DNA from 2 places in the Salinarimonas sp. NSM genome. Region 2 is predicted to be linked to the other one. Evidence: riboswitches for the same ligand, from Rfam matches in the RefSeq annotation. Region 2 holds a riboswitch; the other holds the start of a gene.

Region 1 (4,204 bases), on a different contig from region 2:
CGCGGCGATCGCGCCGGCGAGCCACGCCTTGGCCGCGCGTGCGGACTCGGCGAGGGAGGCGCCCTTCGCGAGCTCGGCCGCGATCGCCGAGGACAGCGTGCAGCCGGTCCCGTGCGTGTTGCGCGTCGCGATCCGCGGGGCGACGAGCCGCGTGACGCCCCGCGGCTCGACCAGCAGGTCGACGCTCTCCGGCCCCGAGGCGTGGCCGCCCTTGATCAGCACCGCCTCGGGGCCGAGCGCCAGCAGCCGCTCGCCCTGGGCGCGCATGGCGTCCTCGTCCTCGGCGACGGGCTCGCCGAGCAGCGCCGCCGCCTCCGGCAGGTTCGGGGTGAGCACGAGCGCGCGGGGCAGGAGGACGGCGCGCAGCGTCTCGATCGCGTCGTCCGACAGGAGCTTGTCGCCGGACGCCGCGACCATCACGGGATCGAGCACCACGCAGGACACGCCGTGCCGGTCCAGGCCGGCGGCGACCGTCTCGATCACGGCGGGCTTCGACAGCATGCCGATCTTCACCGCGTCGACCTTCAGGTCCGACAGCACGCTGTCCATCTGTGCGGCGACGAAGTCCGGCGGGACGTCGTGGATGCCCTGGACGCCGCGGGTGTTCTGCGCGGTGAGCGCGGCGATCACGCTCGCGCCGTAGACGCCGCGGGCGGAGAAGGTCTTCAGGTCGGCCTGGATGCCGGCTCCGCCGCCCGAATCCGAGCCGGCGATGGTGAGGGCGATGGCGGTCATGTGGTCTCCTCGTCGGCTCGAGCGCCGCGGGCGGCGAGCGCCTCGTCGACATGGCGACGCAGGCGCGCCGCGGCGGCGGCGGGATCGGGCGCGCCGAACAGCGCGGAGATGACGGCGACGCCGTCCGCGCCCGCGCCGATCACCGAGCGGGCGTTCGTCTCGTCGATGCCGGCGATGGCGCCCATGGGCAGGCCCGGCACGGCCGCGCGGCCTGCGGCGGAGACCGCGGCGAGGCCCGAGAGCCCGATCGGCGGATCGGGGTTGTCCTTCGACGTCGTGGCGAAGACGCCGCCGATGCAGCCGTAGTCGACGGGGACCTGCGCGAGCGCGCGGGCGTGATCGGGCGTCTTCAACGTCCACCCGATGATCGCGTCGGGCCCGAGCAGGCGGCGCGCGTCGTGCGGGTCCATGTCGCTCTGGCCGAGATGGACGCCGTCCGCTCCCGCGGCGAGCGCGACGTCGACGCGGTCGTTGACGAGGAGCGGCACGCCTGTGCCGGAGAGCGTCGTCCGCAGTGCGCGGGCGAGATCGACGAGCGCGCGGGTGTCCGCGTGCTTCTCGCGCAGCTGCACCAGCGTCGCCCCGCCCGCCACCGCCCGCCCGACGAGATCGACGAGGTCGCGCCCACGCGCGTCCGCGAGGCCGACGATGGCGTAGAGGCGAAGGTCGACGGGGTTCCTGTCGGCGTGATTCACGAGACCCTCGCACGGGATACGAGCGCCGCCGCGTCGAGCGCGTCGAGCGCATCGAGGTAGGCGGCGGGGAAGGAGCCGGGGCCGGCGGCGCGACCGCCGGCGATCTCGCCGGCGACGCCGAGAACGAGGAGCGCCGCCGCGGCGGCGACGAGCGCGTCGTCCTCCAGCGCGGCGAAGGCGGCGACGAGCGCGGAGCCCGCGCAACCCATGGCGGTGACGCGGGCCATCAACGGGTGTCCGTTGGCGATCCGCACGGCGCGGGTGCCGTCGGTCACAAGATCGGTCGGGCCGGTGAGGGCGACGACGCAGGCGTGATCGCGCGCGAAGTCGTCAGCCGCCTCGGCGGTCGGCGCGCGACCCGCGAGCGCCTCGAGCTCACCGGGGTTCAGCCGCAGGATCGCGGGGCCCGCCGCGAGGAGATCGCGGGCGACCGCGAGCCGGGGTGGGGAGGCCTCGACGAAGACCGGATCGAGTACGATCGGCCGTCCGACCTCGCACGCGGCGGCGACAGCAGCGGGGATGCCCGCCCGGCGCTCCGCATCGAGCGTGCCGAGGTTGACGAGGACGGCGTTCGCGCGTCGCGCGAAGTGGCCGGCCTCCTCGGCGGCGATCGTCAGCGAGGGGATGGCACCGGCGGCCAGCAGCAGGTTCGCGGTGAAGGCCTGCGCGGCGGCGTTGGTGAGCGCGTGCACCCGCGGGCGGCGGGCGCGGGTCTCGGCGAGGAGCCGCGCGGCGTGCTCCGCGATCCGATACGCTGCGATGTCATGTGACGCGGCACGCGCGGGCGCGTTCTCGTCCATGTCTCGTTCCCTCCGCCGGCACGACCCGGATCAGGTTCGATGGGTTGGCGCGGATTTGCGCCTCTCAGCCCGCATGGGCACCCCGTGAGACCGTCGGCGGCTAGGTAACGCGCGCTCACCGCCCGCGCAAGGGGTACGCGGCGCGAGGCGACATGGGTCGGATGCGCAGGAGAGCCGCCTCAGTGAACCGCCAGCACCACGGACATGCGCTGTGCGAAGAGCGGCCAGTCCTGCTTCATCCCAGGCGCGACGAAGGGATCGTGATAGGTCACCACGGCCCACGGCCCGTTCGGCGTCTGGTAGACGTCCATTCCCGTGATCACGACGAAGTGGCTGCCGTCCACGTGCGCCACGATCGGGCGCCCGGTCCGGCGCATGTGCGTGATGAAGTCCGGCGCCCAATGGCTGATCTGAAGCGTGCTGATGCGGCCGCCGAACATCCCGACGAGACCGGAGATCTCGCTGATGTGCCCGGGGCGCAGGCAGAGATCCGGGCGTTGGCAGCACGGCGCGCCGTAGGCGAGCTCCAGCATCCGGCACTGGCCGGGGGTCGGCAGCCCGGACGATTCCGCGGCCATCTTCGCGCTGGCGACCCAGCACCAGACGATCGTGTCCTGCGGATGGTAGGGCACCGGCAGCCGGATGCTGTCGATCAGCACCTGCGCGCGGGCCTCGTCGCCGCGCGTCGCGAAGAGCGCGAGAAAGCACGAGAGGAAGGTGAGAGCGCGGATCGCGCTCGCCCATGCGCGACGTGTCATGACGGCCGCCCCCCGGCGTCTTGTCCTCCGGCTACGATGTCACGAGCCCTCGGCCCGGGCAATCGAAAGTTTTGCCGAGGCCGCGTGACGCCCGAAGCCTCCCGTTGCCGTCCCTCAATCCCGGCAAGCGAACGGCGGAAAGGTGCTCGCCGTCCCGGCATTCATGGCGAGGATGACCATGACGTTGGCGAGCGCGAGCTCCTCCGCCGAGCGCGGGCAGACGTCCGCGGGCGCGGTGCAGCCCGAGGCGATGAAGGCGTCGTGGCGGGCGATGAACTCCGCGGAGATGCCGTCGGTGCCGAGCCGCCGCGTGGCCTCGTCCCAGGCGGCGGTGTAGCGCGCGCACTTCTCGCGCGTCCAGGCGTCGCCGCTCCACGCGTCGCCGCTCCACGCGTCGACCGGCGCGCCGTCGCCCGGCCCGGCGTCGCCGCCCGGCTCGCCGTCCCAGGAGCCGCCGCTCCAGTGCTCGCCGCTGAAGCCGTCGCCGCTGTGCATGTCCCCTTGGGCGAGCACCGGACGGTCGGCCGCGCCCACGAGGAGGCACGCCGCGACGAGCGTCGCGGCGAGCGCGACGGGTCGCCGGGCGGGGGCGACCGTCGTCAGCATCGCGCAGGCCGCGATCGCCGCGAGCGGCCAGGGCAGCAGGTAGGGGCGCGCCGTGACGGCGAAGGCGCCGGCGGCGTCGATCGTCAGCCCGATCACGGCATGGCGCAGCGTCGAGAGAAGCCCGTCCTCGCGGAAGGACCAGACGACGTCCATGGCGTTGCGGTCGATCGCGAACAGCACGAAGGCGACGCCGGGCACGAGCACGAGTCCCGCGAGGGCGGCGAGCGCCGATCGCCGGATGGCGCCTGCGGGCGCGAGGCGGCGCAGGAGCAGTGTCGCGGCGACGCCGGCGAGCAGGCCTGCGGCGCCGAAGAGCGCGATCACGAGGGTGGTCCGCGGCGAGAGCGCCTCGTCGCGCTCGACGATGCGCAGGGCGACGATCGCCGCGGTGCCGAGGGCGAGGCCGAGGCCTCTCGCGAAGGCCGAGCCGAGCGCGGCCACGGTCACCCGCGCGCACCCGCCGCGGCGGCGCGGATCGCGGCGATGTTGCCGGCATAGGCGGAGGGGCCGCCCCTGAAGGCGGCGGAGCCCGCGACGAGCACGTTCGCGCCCGCCGCCGCGACGAGCGGCGCCGTCTGCGGCGTCACGCCCCCGTCGACCTCGATCGCGA
Region 2 (4,204 bases):
CCTTCGACTGGCGGCTCGTCGCCGCCCTCGATCCGGGCCGGCCCGCCATGCTCTCCGGGGGGCTGACGGCCTACAACGTCGGCGCCGCGATCGCAGCCACGGGCATGCGCGCCGTCGACGTCTCCTCCGGCGTCGAGACCGCGCCGGGATCGAAGGACCCCATCGCCATCGCGGCCTTCGGGGCCGCCGCCCGCGCCGCCTGGCGCGCACAGGACGAGGCAGGAACGCCGTGACCGCTCCGCAGAAGCCCAATTCCTTCCGCAACGGCCCGGACGAGACCGGGCATTTCGGCATCTACGGCGGCCGCTTCGTGGCCGAGACCCTGATGCCGAACATCCTCGAGCTCCAGGCGGCCTACGAGGCGGCCAAGGCCGACCCGGAGTTCGAGCGCGAGCTGCGCGCCTACGCCACGCACTACGTCGGCCGTCCGAGCCCGCTCTACTACGCCGAGCGGCTGACCGAGCACGTGCGCGAGACGGCGGCGCCCGACAAGGGCGCGAAGATCTACCTCAAGCGCGACGAGCTCAATCATACCGGCGCGCACAAGGTGAACAACGTGCTCGGACAGATCCTGCTCGCCCGGCGCATGGGCAAGAAGCGGATCATCGCCGAGACGGGCGCGGGCCAGCACGGCGTCGCCACCGCGACGCTGTGTGCGCGCTTCGGGCTCGAGTGCATCGTCTACATGGGCGCGGTCGACGTCGAGCGGCAGAAGCCCAACGTCTTCCGCATGGAGATGCTCGGCGCCACCGTGGTGCCCTGCCATTCCGGCTCGAAGACGCTCAAGGACGCGATGAACGAGGCCCTGCGCGACTGGGTGACCAACGTCGAGACCACGTTCTACTGCATCGGCACGGTCGCCGGCCCGCATCCCTACCCCGCCATGGTGCGCGACTTCCAGTGCGTCATCGGCGACGAGGTGCGCTGGCAGATGCAGGAGGCGGAAGGCCGCCTGCCGGATTCGCTGATCGCCGCGATCGGCGGCGGCTCGAACGCCATCGGCCTCTTCCACCCCTTCCTCGACGACGAGAGCGTCGCGATCTACGGCGTCGAGGCGGCCGGGCGCGGCGTCGACACCGGTGAGCACGCCGCCTCGATCTCCGGCGGCAGGCCCGGCGTGCTGCACGGCAACCGCACCTACCTCCTCATGAACGAGGACGGGCAGATCACCGACGCCCACTCGATCTCGGCGGGGCTCGACTATCCCGGCATCGGCCCCGAGCATTCCTGGCTCGCGGACGTCGGGCGCGTGACCTACCTCTCCGCGCGCGACGACGAGGCGCTCGCCGCTTTCCAGCTGATGTCGAAGCTCGAGGGCATCATCCCGGCCCTCGAGCCGGCCCACGCCATCGCCAAGGCTGTGGAGATCGCCGCGGACAAGCCGCGCGACCACCTGATGGTGATCAACTTGTGCGGGCGCGGCGACAAGGACATCTTCACCGTGGCGGAGCATCTGCGGGGCGGGTTGTGAGCCCGCTCGCGAAGCCGCTCGCCGAGCCGCCCGCCCGCCGCCCATCGGAACGCACGCCATGACCGCCCGCATCGACACCCGCTTCGCCAAGGCCCGCGCGGAGGGCCGCGCCGCCCTCGTCACCTACGTCATGGCCGGCGATCCCGACCCGGAGACCTCGCTCGCGGTCCTGCGCGCCCTGCCGAAGGCGGGGGCGGACATCCTGGAGGTCGGCCTGCCCTTCACCGACCCGATGGCGGACGGCCCGGCGATCCAGGCCGCGGGCCTGCGCGCGCTGAGGGCCGGGCAGACGACCGCGAAGACGCTCGATCTCGTGCGCCGCTTCCGCGCCGAGGACGCCGAGACCCCCGTCATCCTGATGGGCTACTTCAACCCGATCTACCAGTACGGCGTGCCGCGCTTCCTCGCCGACGCGAAGGCGGCGGGCGTCGACGGCATGATCGTCGTCGACCTGCCGCCGGAGGAGGACGCCGAGCTGTGCCTCCCCGCCCTCGAGGCGGGCCTCGCCTTCATCCGCCTCGCCACCCCGACGACCGACGACCGGCGCCTGCCGGCGGTGCTCGCGAACACGGCGGGCTTCGTCTACTACGTCTCCATCACCGGCATCACCGGCGCGGCGACGCCGGACTTCGGCAAGGTCGCGAGCGCGGTCGAGCGCATCAAGCGCCACACCGACCTGCCCGTGGTGGTCGGCTTCGGCGTCAAGACCGGCGCCCACGCCGCCGCCATCGCGCAGGGCGCCGACGGCGTCGTCGTCGGCTCCGCGCTCGTCGCGACGCTCGAGGCGAGCCTCGAGGACGGCGCCGCGACGGCCGAGACCGTGCAGGGCGTCGCCCGCCTCGTGGGCGAGCTGGCCGAGGGCGTGCGCAGCGCCGCCCGCTGACCCGCCCGGCTCCTCTCTGAACGGAAGATGTCGTACGGGGACGCTTGCGCCGGCGCGCGGGCGGGTCTACACCCGGGCTGTCTCACGGGGTGCTCCGCACGGGAGCTGAGAGGCGCGGGTGCGCGCCAACCCGTCGAACCTGATCCGGGTCGTGCCGGCGTAGGGATGAGCGACGGGCCGCGCGCTGCGGCCGCCTCCGCACATCGTCGCCCGTCGCGCCCCGGCTCTCGCGAACCGGAGCCGCCGATGCACACCCGAGCCCGCCTCGTTCCCGCCCGTCTCCCCATCCTCGCCGCGCTGCTCGGCGGCGCGCTCGTCGCACCCTACGCACCAGCCGCCGCGCAGGACCGACCGACGCTCACGGTCTACACCTATTCCTCCTTCGTCGGCCGCTACGGCCCGGGCGAGGCCATCGCCGAGCGCTTCGAGGCGTCCTGCGGCTGCGATCTCGACTGGGTGACCGCCGACGACGCCGGCTCGCTGCTCGGCCGCCTGCGGCTGGAGGGTCCCTCGACCCAGGCCGACGTCGTGCTCGGCCTGGACATGAACCTCGCGGCGGAAGCCCGCGCGCTCGGCCTGTTCGCGCCCCACGGCGTCGACCCGGGCGCGCTCGACATGCCGGTCGCCTGGGAGAACGAGATCTTCCTGCCCTACGACTGGGGCCATCTCGCCTTCGTCTACGACACGACCCGGCTCGCGGCCCCGCCGGAGAGCCTGGAGGCGCTGTTCAACGACCCCGACGGGCCGCGCGTCGTGCTCCAGGACCCGCGCACGAGCGCGCCGGGCTTCGGGCTGCTGCTCTGGTCGAGCGCCGTCTTCGGGGAGGGGATGGCCGACGCCTGGGCCGCCCTGACGCCGCGCGTCGTGACCTTCACGACCGGCTGGTCGGAGGCCTACGGCCTGTTCCTCGAGGGCGAGGCGGACATGGTGCTGTCGTACGCGACCTCGCCCGCCTACCATCGCTCCGTCGAGGGGGAGACCCGCTACGAGGCCGCCCGCTTCACGGAAGGGCACTACCTGCACGTCGAGATCGCCGGCGCGACGCGCGCGACCGACACGCCCGAGCTCGCCCGCGACTTCCTGCGTTTCATGCTCTCGGACGGCTTCCAGAGCCTCATCCCCGAAGGCAACTGGATGTACCCGGCGCGCCTGCCCGACGACGGGCTGCCGGAGAGCTTCGAGGGGCTGATCGCGCCGGATGCGGCCTTCCTGTTCGATCCCGAACGCGTCTCCGCCGAGCGCCGGGCGCTGATCGACGCCTGGCTCGAGGCGACGACACGGTGAGGCGCGCGCGCGGCCTGCGCCCGCCGCATCCCGGCGCGCTCGTCGCGCTCGCGCTCGCGGCCCTCGCCGCGGCCGCCTTCGGCGCGCTGATCGGGGCGGCGCAGGACCGGCCGAGCGTGCTCGCGCTCGACGCGTACCTGCGCCGCATCCTGGTCTTCTCGCTCGGCCAGGCCACCCTCTCGACGCTGTTGTCGCTCGCCCTCGGCGCGGCGCTGGCGCTGGCGCTGGCGCGGCGGCGCTTCCCGGGGCGCAGCCTCGCGCTGGCGGCGCTCGGCGCGGCGGCGGTGATGCCGGCGATCGTGGTCGTGTTCTCGGTCGTCGCCGTCTACGGCCGCTCGGGATGGCTGGCGGCGGGGCTCCAGGCGGCGGGGCTTCCGCTGCGGCCGAACCCGTTCGGCTGGCCCGGCATCCTCATCGCCCACGTCTTCCTCAACGCGACGCTCGCCGCGCGGGTCTACCTCGACGCGCTGTCGCGCGCGCCCGCGGAGCACTGGCGGCTCGCCGCGATCCTCGGCTTCGGGCCGCGGGCGACCTTCGCGCATCTCGACTGGCCCATCCTGAAGCGG

Evidence for each region. Region 2 has a riboswitch for thiamine pyrophosphate ahead of thiB (thiamine ABC transporter substrate binding subunit). Riboswitches for the same ligand answer to the same signal wherever they lie in the genome.
Region 1: linked by a shared signal. The riboswitch ahead of thiM (hydroxyethylthiazole kinase) and the one ahead of thiB (thiamine ABC transporter substrate binding subunit) in region 2 are both predicted to bind thiamine pyrophosphate.

The regions. Positions count from the first base shown of each region.
Region 1 covers NZ_JBQTCJ010000025.1:48,032-52,235, forward strand. Annotated here, with positions in the region: gene thiD (bifunctional hydroxymethylpyrimidine kinase/phosphomethylpyrimidine kinase) at 1-735, opposite strand, end outside; gene thiE (thiamine phosphate synthase) at 732-1,430, opposite strand; gene thiM (hydroxyethylthiazole kinase) at 1,427-2,230, opposite strand; TPP riboswitch at 2,220-2,325, opposite strand; gene ACTZWW_RS11115 (papain-like cysteine protease family protein) at 2,410-2,988, opposite strand; gene ACTZWW_RS11120 (hypothetical protein) at 3,103-4,041, opposite strand; gene rpe (ribulose-phosphate 3-epimerase) at 4,038-4,204, opposite strand, start outside.
Region 2 covers NZ_JBQTCJ010000012.1:11,927-16,130, reverse strand. Annotated here, with positions in the region: gene ACTZWW_RS06960 (phosphoribosylanthranilate isomerase) at 1-233, shown strand, start outside; gene trpB (tryptophan synthase subunit beta) at 230-1,471, shown strand; gene trpA (tryptophan synthase subunit alpha) at 1,530-2,354, shown strand; TPP riboswitch at 2,430-2,537, shown strand; gene thiB (thiamine ABC transporter substrate binding subunit) at 2,601-3,638, shown strand; gene ACTZWW_RS06940 (thiamine/thiamine pyrophosphate ABC transporter permease ThiP) at 3,635-4,204, shown strand, end outside.